DNA from 4 places in the Pseudarthrobacter xylosi genome. Region 2 is predicted to be linked to each of the others. Evidence: riboswitches for the same ligand, from Rfam matches in the RefSeq annotation. Region 2 holds a riboswitch; each other region holds the start of a gene.
The links. A riboswitch is a leader RNA that binds a small molecule or an ion and turns the genes downstream of it on or off. The one in region 2 is predicted to bind thiamine pyrophosphate.
Positions count from the first base shown of each region.

Region 1: another riboswitch for thiamine pyrophosphate. It lies ahead of thiD (bifunctional hydroxymethylpyrimidine kinase/phosphomethylpyrimidine kinase); the one in region 2 lies ahead of thiC (phosphomethylpyrimidine synthase ThiC).
Region 3: another riboswitch for thiamine pyrophosphate. It lies ahead of ACZY1F_RS03715 (ECF transporter S component); the one in region 2 lies ahead of thiC (phosphomethylpyrimidine synthase ThiC).
Region 4: another riboswitch for thiamine pyrophosphate. It lies ahead of thiO (glycine oxidase ThiO); the one in region 2 lies ahead of thiC (phosphomethylpyrimidine synthase ThiC).

Region 1 covers NZ_JBVAYT010000003.1:475,333-478,694, reverse strand. The annotation lists gene ACZY1F_RS09785 (Rne/Rng family ribonuclease) at 1-1,571, shown strand, start outside; TPP riboswitch at 1,672-1,769, shown strand; gene thiD (bifunctional hydroxymethylpyrimidine kinase/phosphomethylpyrimidine kinase) at 1,752-3,350, shown strand.
Region 2 covers NZ_JBVAYT010000006.1:27,224-30,585, reverse strand. The annotation lists gene thiC (phosphomethylpyrimidine synthase ThiC) at 1-1,390, opposite strand, end outside; TPP riboswitch at 1,385-1,492, opposite strand; gene ACZY1F_RS13900 (VOC family protein) at 1,645-2,520, shown strand; gene ACZY1F_RS13895 (hypothetical protein) at 2,634-3,071, shown strand; gene rpsP (30S ribosomal protein S16) at 3,274-3,362, shown strand, end outside.
Region 3 covers NZ_JBVAYT010000001.1:786,880-790,241, reverse strand. The annotation lists gene ACZY1F_RS03735 (MrpF/PhaF family protein) at 1-192, shown strand, start outside; gene mnhG (monovalent cation/H(+) antiporter subunit G) at 182-604, shown strand; gene ACZY1F_RS03725 (DUF4235 domain-containing protein) at 649-912, opposite strand; gene ACZY1F_RS03720 (heme-degrading domain-containing protein) at 954-1,496, opposite strand; TPP riboswitch at 1,553-1,694, shown strand; gene ACZY1F_RS03715 (ECF transporter S component) at 1,760-2,410, shown strand; gene ACZY1F_RS03710 (ABC transporter ATP-binding protein) at 2,410-3,362, shown strand, end outside.
Region 4 covers NZ_JBVAYT010000004.1:292,974-296,335, reverse strand. The annotation lists gene thiS (sulfur carrier protein ThiS) at 1-8, opposite strand, end outside; gene thiO (glycine oxidase ThiO) at 5-1,381, opposite strand; TPP riboswitch at 1,374-1,493, opposite strand; gene thiE (thiamine phosphate synthase) at 1,521-2,297, shown strand; partial or broken gene ACZY1F_RS11440 (RNB domain-containing ribonuclease) at 2,362-3,362, shown strand, end outside.

The DNA.
Region 1 (3,362 bases), on a different contig from region 2:
TCGAAAGCCAGTCCACGTCCACCAAGATCCTCGCCCCGGAGCTGCTCTACGGCGAACCTGACCTCACCATCAAGGTGGTCCGTGACGTCTTCAACGAAGACTTCTCCAAGCTGATCGTCTCCGGTGAAGAGGCCTGGGACACCATCGAGGCCTATGTCACCTACGTTGCCCCGGACCTCGTGGGCCGCCTGGAAAAGTGGACCAAGGACACGGACATCTTCGCGGCGTGGCGGATCGACGAGCAGATCCACAAAGCCCTGGAACGCAAGGTCTTCCTGCCCTCGGGCGGCTCGCTGGTCATCGACCGCACCGAAGCCATGACCGTGGTGGACGTCAACACCGGCAAGTTCACCGGCAGCGGCGGCAACCTCGAAGAAACCGTCACGAAGAACAACCTTGAGGCAGCTGAAGAGGTTGTCCGGCAGCTCCGGCTCCGCGACATCGGCGGCATCATCGTCATCGACTTCATCGATATGGTCCTCGAATCCAACCGCGACCTGGTTCTCCGCCGTATGGTGGAATGCTTGGGCCGCGACCGGACGAAGCACCAGGTTGCCGAAGTGACCTCGCTGGGACTCGTGCAGATGACGCGAAAGCGTATGGGCACCGGTCTCCTGGAAGTCTTCGGGGAGCAGTGTGAAACCTGTGCAGGCCGCGGAATCGTCACCCACGACGACCCCGTGGAACACCGCCGCGCCAACATCGTAGCCGCTGAGCACCACGTGCAGCGGGTGGACAGCCGGCAGGAACCCCGCATCAACGATCAGCGCACCGACGGCATGCGCACGGACAGCCAGCGCCCGGACAGCCAGCCGGGTGGCCGCAATGACCGGAAGCGCCGCCGCGGACGTGGCGGCCAGCCGCTGGAAACGGCGCCGGCAGCTCCGGTGCAGATCCACACGGTCCACCCGGAACCCAATGATGCCGAGCGCCATGCGAAGGCTGAGGCCACGCGGGCCGCGCTTGCGAACATTGCGGCCGCAGCCCATGCTGCGCACCTGCACGACGACGAAGTTGCTCACGCATCAGCAGCAGCGGGACAGACTCCCGCTGCGCCGGTGCCGGCTGAGCGGCCCGAGACGGACTCCAACGGCCGCCCGGCCGCTGTGCTGACGTTCGGCGGCGAGCAGGTGGTACTGCCGTTCGTGGCGCATCACGAGGACCAGCCGCACGCACCTGCTTTGACGCTTGACCGCCTCGCGGAGGCCTTCGCCCACCTTGGCGAGCCGGCCCCCGTAGCGGAAAGCACGCCATCGGCGGCCCTGTCAACTGAAAGCCAGCCGGCCGAACCAGTCCGTCAGCAGCAGCCAGCCGTTGCGGAGAAGGATTACTCGGACCACACCGAGGAGCCCCGCGCCCGCCGTCCCCGGCGGAACCGGAGTGCCAGCCGTGCCCAGGGTGCAGCCAACGCGACGTCCGTGGAGCATCACGAAGCCGGTCCGGCGGCTGCCGCCGGACGCACCCATGCCGCCAAGGCCCCGGAGCCCGTCAAGGCTGCTGTGGCCGACAAACCAGCGGCCACGAACGCGCCCATCATCCTGGGTGTAGGGGTTCCGGCCTCGGAGCTCTGACAAACAGCAGGGCAAGCCACCACAACGGCGCCCGGACGCACCCGTGAATTACGGGCTGCGTCCGGGCGTCCGGCGTTAAGTCCTGAGGAACGCTAGGCTGGTGACCGACACGGGGTGCCGCGCAGAGTGCCGGCTGAGATCCACACCCGTTGAACCTGTCCGGTTAGCACCGGCGAAGGGATGTCTCTTTTGGCTTCAACTTCTGTCCTTCCTCCTGCACCACCCGCGGCCGCTCTGTCGAAATTCTCAGCCAACCAGGTTGAGGTCCAGCCGGCGCCAGGCCTGTCTGCCAACGTCCCCGTGCTCCGTGTCGTCCCGCGGGTGCTGTCCATTGCCGGATCAGACCCGTCAGGTGGCGCGGGGATCCAGGCTGATCTGAAGAGCATTGCCGCCCTTGGCGGCTATGGCATGGCGGCCATCACCGCCCTGACAGTCCAAAACACGCAGGGGGTCCGGGCGGTTCACGTCCCCCCGGCATCCTTCCTGGGCCAGCAGCTAGGCGCCATCAGCGACGACATCACCATCGACGCGGTCAAGATCGGCATGCTGGGCGACGCCGCCGTGATTGGCGTGGTCCGTGACTGGCTGGAAAGGGTGCGTCCCGCCGTCGTCGTTCTTGATCCGGTGATGGTGGCCACCAGCGGAGACCGGCTGCTGCAGGAGTCTGCCGAGGCAGCCCTGCGGGAGCTGCTCCCGCTCGCGGACCTGATCACCCCCAACCTGGCCGAATTGGCCATCCTGGTGGGGGAGCCGCAGGCACGGGACTGGCCTGTTGCGCTCGGACAGGGGCAGCGGTTGTCCGCCGCGACCGGTGCCACTGTCCTGGTCAAGGGCGGCCATCTCGACGGCGGTGCCTGCCCGGATGCCTTGGTCAACGCCGTCGGGCTGCTCGGCCACGAGGTAGTGGAAGTGAGCGGGGACAGGATCCCCACGCGCAACAGCCACGGCACCGGCTGCTCGCTGTCGTCGGCCATGGCCACAGTCCAGGCCAGACTGGGAGACTGGGAAGCCACACTCCGGCAAGTGAAGCCTTGGCTGGTCGGGGCGCTGCAGGGGGCTGACCAACTCGAGGTGGGCACGGGCAACGGCCCCATCAACCACTTCCACCACATGCAACAGGTTCCGGCAGCCGGCGAATTCGCACAGACGCTGCGGCGGGCGGCGGAGCCGGAACTTGAGGCTATCTACGGGCTGGATTTCATCCGCGACCTGGCGGCCGGCACGCTGGCTGAGGAACAGTTCGCCTATTACCTCGCCCAGGACGCCATCTACCTCAACGGTTATTCGCGGGTCCTTGCCCGGGCCAGTGCGCTGGCGCCCACGGAAGCCGCCCAGGTGTTCTGGGCAAAATCTGCCCGGCAATGCCTTGAAGTCGAATCCGAACTGCACCGCACATGGCTGAGCACCAGGACAGTGGACTCCGTCCTTGGACCTGTCACCAAGTCCTATGTGGACCACCTGCTGGCTGCCTCAACCTCCGGCAGCTACGCGGTCCTCGTGGCTGCGGTGCTGCCGTGCTTCTGGCTGTACGCCGAGGTGGGACAGTCCCTCCACAAGGAGTTCCTGGCGGCCGGTGCACCAGCGGCGCATCCCTATGCTGACTGGCTACGTGCCTATGCTGACGAGGACTTCGCACATGCCACCCGCGAGGCGATCACCTTGGCCGACGACGCCGGCCGAAGTGCCTCCGACGATGAACGTGCAGCGATGCTCGTGTCATTCAGGCAGTCGTGCCGGTTCGAGGTGGAATTTTTCGACGCGCCGCGAATTCATTCCTGACAGTCTGGGGCC
Region 2 (3,362 bases):
GCTCCTTGGGCGTGACGTAACAAAGCATGGCTGTGCCGTAGCGGGCGATTTCGGTGGCGCCGATGGCGGACGTGATGTGGTCATAGCCCGGGGCAATGTCCGTGACCAGCGGCCCCAGTGTGTAGAACGGTGCGCCCTTGCAGAGTTCCTGCTGGCGTTCCACGTTTTCCCGCACCAAATGGAACGGGACGTGCCCGGGACCCTCCACCATGACCTGCACATCGAAGTCCCACGCCCGCTGCGTCAGCTCCGCCAGGGTGTCCAGCTCCGCGAACTGGGCGGCGTCGTTGGCGTCAGCCGTCGCTCCCGGGCGCAGTCCGTCGCCCAAAGAGAACGCGACGTCGTATTTGGCGAAGATCTCGCACAGCTCGTCGAAGTGCGTGTAGAGGAAGTTCTCCTGGTGGTGGGCCAGACACCAGCCCGCCATGATCGCACCGCCCCTGGAGACGATGCCGGTGACGCGGTTGGCCGTCAGCGGCACATAACGCAGCAGCACACCGGCGTGGATGGTCATGTAGTCCACACCCTGCTCGCACTGCTCAATGACGGTGTCCCGGAAGATTTCCCACGTCAGTGCGTTGGCCTCGCCGTTGACCTTCTCCAAGGCCTGGTAGATGGGCACCGTGCCGATGGGCACAGGGGAGTTGCGGATGAGCCATTCCCGCGTGGTGTGGATGTCGTCGCCGGTGGACAGGTCCATCACCGTGTCGGCGCCCCACTGGGTGGCCCACTGGAGTTTGTCCACTTCCTCGGCGATGGAGCTGGTCACGGCGGAGTTGCCGATGTTCGCGTTGATCTTGACCAGGAAGGCCTTGCCGATAATCATCGGTTCGGATTCCGGGTGGTTGATGTTGTTGGGGATGATGGCGCGACCGGCAGCGACTTCGCTGCGGACCAGTTCCACGTCGCAGTTCTCGCGGAGGGCAACGAATTGCATCTCGGTGGTGATGTGACCCTGCCGCGCGTAGTGCATCTGGGTGACGGTGTGGCCGTCGACGGCGCGGCGGGGCACTGGCTGTGCCCCTTTCCACTCCGCAGAGGCCGCGCCGCGGCGCACGGCAGACTTGCCGTCGTCGAGCAGGTTCCGTTCCCGTCCGCTGTAGGGCTGGGTGTCGGCGCGGGCGGCGATCCACTCCGAGCGGAACGGGTTGAGGCCCACCACCGGATCGCTGCCCGGACCCGCCGTGCGGTAGGTCTGGAAAGGCCCGTTCGCCTCACCGTTCGGCGACGGCTCCAGTGCGATCTCGGTCACTGGAACCTGGATGCCCGTTGCTTCATCGGTGATATACGCCAGCGAGTGGGACTTCAGTGACTGGGTTTCTGGCTGGAGCGGTTGATCCTGGTCGGCCCCACTTTGGGCAGGGATCAGCTGTGATTCTTGTGTATTCAATGAATACTCACTTCCTTCGCCGGCATTACCCGGACAGGTTCAACGGTCGCAGGCTGCGTCAGCCCGATCTCAGCCCCTGCAAGGGCTCCCGTGTGGTCAAGTCGAAGCTACCACAGGCCGCGGGCGGCCCGGTGACAGCAATCACGAAACGGGGTCGCAACCTATCCGTTCAAGCACTTGAATTAAATTGAAGCTTCAAGTAAATTGGTGGTATAGCCGCCTTCGACTGAAGGCCAATGGACCGGGAGCGTTCAATGACTGCAGAAGCCACCAGCCGGGATCTCCTTCCTGCCGACCTCTCCATGGGCACCGTGATGCTCAAGGTGGGCGACATGAAGCTGATGACCGATTACTACCAGCGCGCACTCGGCCTTGAGGTTGTGGCCGAAGAGGATGGCGGCGTCTACCTTGGCCGCCTGCAACGTCCGCTGGTCCATCTCGCGGCCGCCCCGTCCCTGAACCTGCCAGGCAGGGGAGAGGCCGGGCTGTTCCACACGGCACTGCTCTTTGATGACCAGGCGTCACTGGCTGCCACGGTAGCCACCACAGCCCAGTACGAACCCCGGTCCTTCACGGGCAGCGCCGACCACCTCGTGAGCGAGGCCTTCTACTTCAATGACCCCGAGGGCAACGGCATTGAACTGTACTGGGACAGGCCCCGTGAAAACTGGTCCTGGAATGGGAAGGATGTGGTGATGGACAGCCTGGCACTGCCGCCGCAGCGCTACCTTGAGCAGCACCTGACCCAGGAGTCCGTGGCCGGCCAGCAGGCCACCGAAGCCGGGGTGGGCCACGTCCATCTCCAGGTGGGTGACGTCCAGTCGGCGCACCATTTCTACGTGGGCACGCTGGGCTTCGAAAAGACGGCAGGCTGGCACGGGCAGGCGCTGTTTGTCTCCGCCGGCCGGTATCACCACCACATGGCCATGAACGTATGGAACAGCCGCGGCGCCGGTCCCCGCAAGGACACCCTGGGCTTGGGTGAAGTGCTCATCGAGGTCACTTCCGCGGACGACGTCGGTGCGCTCGCCGACCGTCTGAAGGTCGCCGGCGTGGCCTCGCACCACACGGGCGCCGAGCTTCGGTTCGAGGATCCGTGGCGCAACAGGATCCGTGTCGCCGTCCGCTGAGCACGGATGCCCAATGTGCGGGGCGCCTTGTACTAGGCTGATTCTGAACGGCCGGGGCGGCATCTGATGCAGTCCTTCTGGGCCGCACCGTCGACGGAATGAGGGCTGTTCCCATGGGCTTCACTGAAATTTTTGTTTCCACTCACGATGCCGCGCTGAAGCGGGCGGTCGTCCTGGATGCGGGTGGCACCCCGGCGGGCCAGGCCCTGCGGATTCCCGGAATCAGCGATTTCGAAATCGAACAGCTGGGTGATCTTGCCGGTGCTGCGGTGCACGCCGGTGGCGCTGACTACGAACTGGCCATGGTTGACGTGGCCAGCGATTCGCTCCTTGGGGTTCCGCCGGCCATGGTGCGTGCCCTGGCGGACCTGCTCAGTTATGAGACTGAGGGGGAGGGCAATGTCCTGGATGAAGTCGCTGAAAAGTGGGCCGCCCAGGATGACATGCCCTTCGGCGTGGTCGAAGCCCGGGCGTATGTCCAGAAGTTCGCCGAGTTGGCCAACTCGATCGATGACGCCGCGCGTACCGGGGTCTACGTCTGGTCGTCCTAGGCCTGCCGTGGCCGGCCGGCTGCTCCATCCGTACGTGTCAAGTCGAAATCCGGACGCTGATCTGGCACAATAAATAGGTACTCGATCTGCGTGGCCCCTCTCTCCGCGTCTGGATCCTGTCCTTTGAACCCGCAAGTATGGCCCGCCCCACGGGTGCAGAACGTCGGTTTACCCCTTTTCTGAAACAGGAGTGACCACAAAAGTGGCCGTAAAGATTCGCCTTAAGCGCTTTGGCAAGATGCGCGCACCGTACTACCGCATCGTCGTTATGGACGCACGCTCCAAGCGTGA
Region 3 (3,362 bases), on a different contig from region 2:
CTGCTGGACAGGGTGCTGGCATCCGACGTCCTGCTCGCAATCCTCGGCGCGGGCCTGTGCATCGACATGGCCGTCAACCGGCACCTGAACAACCTGATGCTGCTCGTGGCGCTGTCCATCGTCGGCTTCATCGGGTCAGTGACGGTTGCGCGCTTCGTGGCCGACCGGCGGGAGCAAGCCAATGAATCCTGAGGTCAGCGTGGTTGATAACGTCATCGATACCGTGTCCGCGGTGTTCCTGGTGCTGGGCGCCTTCATGTCGCTCGCCGCCGCCGTGGGGCTGCTCCGTTTCCCGGACCTGCTGAGCCGCATGCACGCGGCCACCAAGCCCCAGGTGCTGGGGCTGTTCCTGCTCCTGGCGGCCATCGGCCTGCAGCTGCGCACCTGGTGGGTGTGGCCAGTGCTGCTGGTGGCCTGGATTTTCCAGCTGCTGACGGTGCCGGTTTCGGCCCATATGGTGGGCCGCGCCGGTTACCGCACCAAACACCTGCACCGCGAGCTCCTCAGCTCCGATGAACTCGAAGCCGTGGTCCAGAAGGCGGCCCAATCGGCACGGGATGAGTCATCCAAGGATGAAGCGTCCGACGGCGGCCGGCGGGACTGAGCGTCAGCCGCCGGCCTGCGCGCCAGAGTTAGGCGTTGCCAGGGTTAGACGATGTCCTGGGACTTGGCAAAGCGGGTGATGGCCCGCTGCGTGCCGCGGTTGGCAAGCACCTGGATGATGGTGCTGACCGAGGCGGAAATGAGCGCGAACGTCAGCGCCGAGCGCAGGGTGGTGGGAGTGTCTTCGTCCTTGCCGGTGGGGGGCTTCCGGCCGGTGGACTTTTCCCACACGGTATTGACCACCTTGGTGCCGACGAATCCGGCGCCGAGGCTGATAGCCGTGCCGAGCAGCTTGATGAACAGGTTCATTCGTAGAACTCCTTGTGAGCGGATCCGGGACTGTCTTTAGCCTAACCCGGCTGCATGGACTCCAGAATCTCCCGCAGGGCTTCCACCACAAGATCGTGGTCCTGCATCTGGGGCAGGCCCGAGACCGTCACCGTGGCCACGGCGCCCACGCCGGCGACGTAGACCGGGAAGCAGCCGCCGTGGGCCGCGTAGACGGTTTCGTCGTACCAGCCGTGGTCCTCGATCCGGCCGCCGTGCAGCCTGCCGCGGAGGCCCACCAGCAGCGACGGGATCTCGTACCTGGCGGCGGTGCGCTGCTTGGCCCGGATCCAGTGCTCGTTGTCGGTGGTGGCGCCGTCCAGGGCCACATGGAAAAGGACCTGCTCGCCCTTGGTGATGTCGATCGCGATGGGCAGCCGGCGCGATTTGCCGAGCTCCACCAGCAGCAGCCCCAGGTTGAGGGAATCATCCCGGGTGAAATGGGGAAACTGCAGCTCGCGGATCTCGCCCTCGATGCGGGAAATCAGGGCCTCCAGGAGCCCCGCCGGCTGAGGCACCGTCGCATCGGGATTGAACGCAGTCACAGTCGGGTTATTGGCAGTCATGGCCCACAATCTACCCCTCCCGCGGTGTAAACTTGACCACGCCCATCAGGGCAGATTTATTACGACAGGGGAGCGCCGCCGTCGGACGTCACTGGCTTTGCCAGGGAACCGCAGGTGGGCGCTGAGAGTGCGGACAGCCGCAGACCCTCGAACCTGATCCGGTTAGTACCGGCGCAAGGGAGTCGAGTTCTCGAAGTGTCCGGCAAACGGCGGCAGCGCCGCACGCCGGGGCACTTTCCCCTCCTGTTCCTCAGGAGGACCGAATGACAACTGCAGCAATCAAAAAGACCGGCAATACCTGGCGTGTTGTGGACATCGTGGTGGCGGCGCTCATTGCCATCACCGGCGGCGTGATCTTCTGGGCCTGGTCCCAGGGCGCCGGCATAGTTTCCGCCCCCATGAACGCCGTTTACCCCCCACTGACAGGCCTGCTCGCCGGCGGCTGGATGATCCCGGCGGTGCTGGGCATGCTCATCATCCGCAAACCCGGTGCGGCGCTCTTCTGCGAAGCGGTGGCCGCCACAGGCGAACTCATCATGGGTTCGCAGTACGGCGCCACGGTGCTGATCTCCGGAATCCTGCAGGGCCTGGGCGCCGAACTGGTGTTCTTCCTGCTGGTGTACGGCAACTTCCGGTTCAAATCCTTCCTCCACCAGAAGTACAACCTCATCGCCGCGCTGCTGGCCGGTGCCGGGGCGGGCCTGTTCTGCGGCCTCAATGATTCGTTCCTGCCGTGGGGCTGGAACATCGCCTACGAGCCCGCCGACAAGCTCGCGTACATCGTGTTCTGCACCCTCTCCGGCGCAGTGATCGCTGGCGGCTTGTCCTGGATCGCCACCCGCGGCCTGGCCAAGACCGGTGTGCTGAGCTCGTTCGCGTCCCGGAAGGCAGCGTCGGAGCCAGTCTTCAACTGATGACCGCTTCCGACGCCGGCACTTCCGGAGTGCGCCCCGCCGCGGTGTCCGCCCGTGGCTGGGGCTGGCGGCATGCCGGACGGTCCACCCCCGCCGTCCACAGGCTCGACCTCGACATCGCTCCCGGCGAGCGGGTGCTGTTGCTGGGCCCGTCAGGCGCGGGCAAGTCAACGCTGCTGCACGCGCTCGCCGGGGTGCTGGGGGATGAAGGGGACGACGCCGACGAAACCGGTTCGCTGCTGATCGACGGGGTGGTGCCCCGAGGGCAGCGCGGCCGCTCGGGGCTCATGCAGCAGGATCCGGAAACGCAGGTGGTTCTGTCGCGCCTGGGTGACGACGTCGCCTTCGGCGCCGAGAATCTAGCCGTGCCTCGGGATGAGATCTGGCGGCGCGTCCATGAAGCGCTCGACGACGTCGGGCTGCGAAGTGCCGGGGCAGGTTTGAACGCCGGTGGCGGAGCTGGTTTTAATGCCGGTGGCGGAGCCGATTTCAAAGCCGACGGTGGAGCCGGTTTGGGCGCCGACGGCGGGACCGGTGCCGCCGGGCTCTCGCTGGACCACCCGACGTCGGCCCTGTCCGGCGGACAGAAGCAGCGCCTGGCGCTGGCCGGGATCCTCGCGATGCGGCCCGGGCTGATCCTGCTGGACGAGCCCACGGCGAACCTGGATCCCGCCGGCGTGCTGGAAGTCCGCGATGCCGTGGGCCGCTGCCTGGACAAAACCGGCGCCACACTGGTGGTGGTGGAGCACCGCGTGTCGGTCTGGAAGGACCTGGTGGACCGGATCGTGGTGCTCCAGCCCGGCTCCGCAGCGGGCTCCGCTGGAACTTCCACCGCTTCGTCGGCTGTCCTGCTGGACGGGCCGCCGGACCAGGTGCTGGCGGAGGCACGGGACATGCTGATCGGCGCGGGCGTCTGGGTGCCGGGGTATGTTCCGGCAACCCGCCGCCGCGC
Region 4 (3,362 bases), on a different contig from region 2:
ATGTTCATGCTGATTCCTTCTGCGGGTCGAGGTCCTTCATGCTGCTGATGTCCTTGGGTGGGGCCTGTGTGCCGGCTACGTGGTGCTTTCCAGAAAAGCGGGCGGGGCTGAGCGCCCCCCATCGCGGGTCTGTCCGGCCGTCCAGCAGGTCCCGGCAGATGGCTGCCGCCGCGGGAGCAAGCAGCACACCGTGGCGGAAGAATCCGGTGGCAATGATCAGCCCTGCAATGTCTCCTGTGCTCCCCGGGTTCCCCGCGTTCCCCGGCCTTGGTGCGGAAACCGGAACGCGGCCCAGGAGCGGCGCGTTGTCCGGCGTCGCCGGTCTTGCCCGTGCCGTGCATTCCAGGAGTTCAAGCTCCGAGACGGCTGGCACCAGGACCTGGGCGTCACGCAGCAACTGGTAGACGCCACCGGCTGAGACGGCACCATCGCCTGTCCCGGCGAGCGCGTCCTCCCGTTGCGTTGCCCCAATCACCACGGTGCCGTCCTGTCGGGCAACGATGTAAACCGGCACACCATGGACCATTCCGCGGACTGTCGAGGTGAGGAGCGGGCGCAGGTGCTGCGGAACAGCCAGTCGAAGGATGTCACCGTAGACGGGCCGCAGGGGCAGGAGCAGTCCTGCCGGCAGGCCTTCCAGCGAGGCCGCCTGCAATCCGTTGGCCACGATGGTCTCCCGGGCCCGGACAGTTCCGCCGTGGGCGAGCGCCACGCCGCTGACGCGGCCGTCCTGCCAGAGAAGGGCAGTGGCCCGGTGGTCAACGGCGAATCCCCTGCGGGCACCTGCCACGGCGGTTCCAGCCCCCGGTTCATGGAGGGCCAGGACTTCCTGGAGGCACGCCACCAGCTTCCGTGGATCCACCTGGTGGTCGGCGGGGATGTCCAGGGCACAGGAGATGGCCGGGCTGAGCAGGGATTCCCTGGACCTGGCCTCACGGACAGTCAGGGGTTCCACCACCAGGCCGCTGGCCTGCTGCACAGCCCGGAGGTCCATCAGCGCCCGGCGGTCCGCAGCGTCCGCGCCGATGGCGAGGGTCGGCGTCGTCAGGTATCCGGTCTCGCCAGCCCCCGCCAGGGCGAGGTCTGCCGCGAAGGCGGGCCACAGGCCGGAGGATGCAAGCATCAGCTCCAGCAGGTCTTCCTCCTGGTAATGCAGTTCGCTCACAGGGGCAAGCATGCCGGCGGCTGCCCAGCTGGCGCCGCTCCCGGGCGCGTCATCGATCAGCACAACGGAACGGCCGGATCGCCGGGCCTCCCAGGCGATGGCGTGGCCGATCACTCCACCGCCGATGACTGCCACGTCGGCATGCAGCACGGCGGCCGTGCTGGCCGGGACGCTGGTTGATGCAGTCACAGGTGGGCTGCTTATTGCGGGGGGCATCTGGTTCCTTCCCTACGCCGGTACTAGCCGGATCAGGTCAAGCGGTCGGCTCTGACGCCCTCTCAGCCCGGCCGCTTTGTGACGGCTGTAACGGGCTCCCGCAGTACCCGCCCAGTTTAGGGGAATTAGGCTGGTTTCCATGAACGCGCAATCCTTCGCCGCTGCAGGCACGCCCTCCGCCACCTCCTCCGCTCCCGAATCCCTAGCCGGAACAGACCATACCGGCGGCGTGGCCACAGGCATCCCACACAGTGCCAGGCTCTACCTGTGCACTGATGCGCGCCGGGACCGCGGGGACTTTGGCGAGTTTGTGGACGCGGCTTTTGCCGGTGGCGTGGACATCATCCAGCTCCGCGACAAGTCCATCGAGGCGGCGGAGGAACTGGAGCTGCTGGCCGTGCTTCAGGCTGCGGCCGAGCGCCACGGAAGGCTGTGGGCGGTCAACGACCGCGCCGATATCGCGCTGCTGTCCAGCGCCCCCGTCTTCCATATCGGGCAGAAGGACCTGCCGGTTGCTTCCGCCCGTACGCTGCTGGGCGGGCGCGTTGCGGTCGGTCTTTCCACGCACACCGCCGAGCAGATCGAAGGCGCCATCCGGCTGTCCGGCGGGCTGACGTCCGAACGCGGCCTGGACTACTTCTGCGTCGGACCGGTCTGGGCTACTCCCACCAAACCCGGTCGGGCCGCCGTCGGCCTTGACCTGGTGCGGTATGCGGCCGAAGCAGTCCGCGCTGCCGGTGGCATCCAGGCCACGCTGCCCTGGTTTGCCATCGGCGGCATCGATCTTGGCAACGTGGAGCAGGTGGTGGAGGCCGGTGCCGGCAGGATTGTTGTGGTGCGTGCCATCACCGAGGCCTCCGATCCCGCAGCGGCCGCGGCGGCATTCGTGGCCGCCCTGGACGCGGGCGCATCCTGACAATCCCCCGCGTGGCGGACGGTGGGCGTGCACGATCCATGGAAATCGGGCTAACCTAATTTTCGTGTCACATCATCGGTTGGCCCCAAATGTCCACGAGCAGACCAACGACCTCGCGGCGGCACTGAGCGCCCTGCGGACCGAGCTTGAACTGCCGGGGCCCTAACCCCGCGGAGGCGGTCCGGGACGCGGAAGCGGCCGTGGCCGCACACGAGTTGCCGGGCGCTGACCTGACGGACGTGGACTTCCTCACCATCGATCCGGCGTCCTCCACTGACCTGGACCAGGCGCTGTTCATCGAGCGCGCAGACACTGGCTACCGGGTGCTTTACGCCATCGCTGACGTGCCGTCCTTTGTCCGCCCTGGCGGCAGACTGGACGCAGAGACCCGCCGCCGCGGCCAGACGTTCTACGTCCCTGACGGCCGTATTCCGCTGCATCCGGAGGTCATCAGCGAAGGGGCCGGCAGCCTCCTGGCCGGTCAGCTCTGTTCCGCCTATGTCTGGGAGTTCGGGCTGGACGACGCCGCACAGGTCGCCACTGTGAGCGTGCGGCGGTCCACCATCCGCAGCCGGGCCAAGCTGAGCTACAAGGGAGTCCAGGCCGAACTCGACGCCGGGACAGCCGGTCCCGTGCTCCAGCTCCTGAAGGAAGTGGGGCTCAAGCGTGTTGAGCTGGAGCGGCAGCGTGGCGGCGCCAGCCTGAACATGCCCGAGCAGGAAATCGTGCAACTGCCCGACGGCGGCTACCGGATTGCCGCGGCACCGCAGCTTCCGGTGGAGGACTGGAACGCCCAGATTTCCCTGATGACCGGAATGGCGGCGGCGAACCTGATGTTGGCAGGAAAAGTGGGCATCCTGCGCACCATGCCGGCGCCGGACGAGCGCTCCCTGCGCCACTTCCGCCTCCAGACCGAGGCCTTGGGCAAGCCGTGGGACGGCAAAATCAGTTACGGCGAATACCTCCGCAGCCTTGATCCGACAGAGCCCCGGCAACTGGCCATCCTGCACTCGGCCGGCATGCTGTTCCGCGGCGCCAGCTACACGGCGTTTGACGGCACCGTCC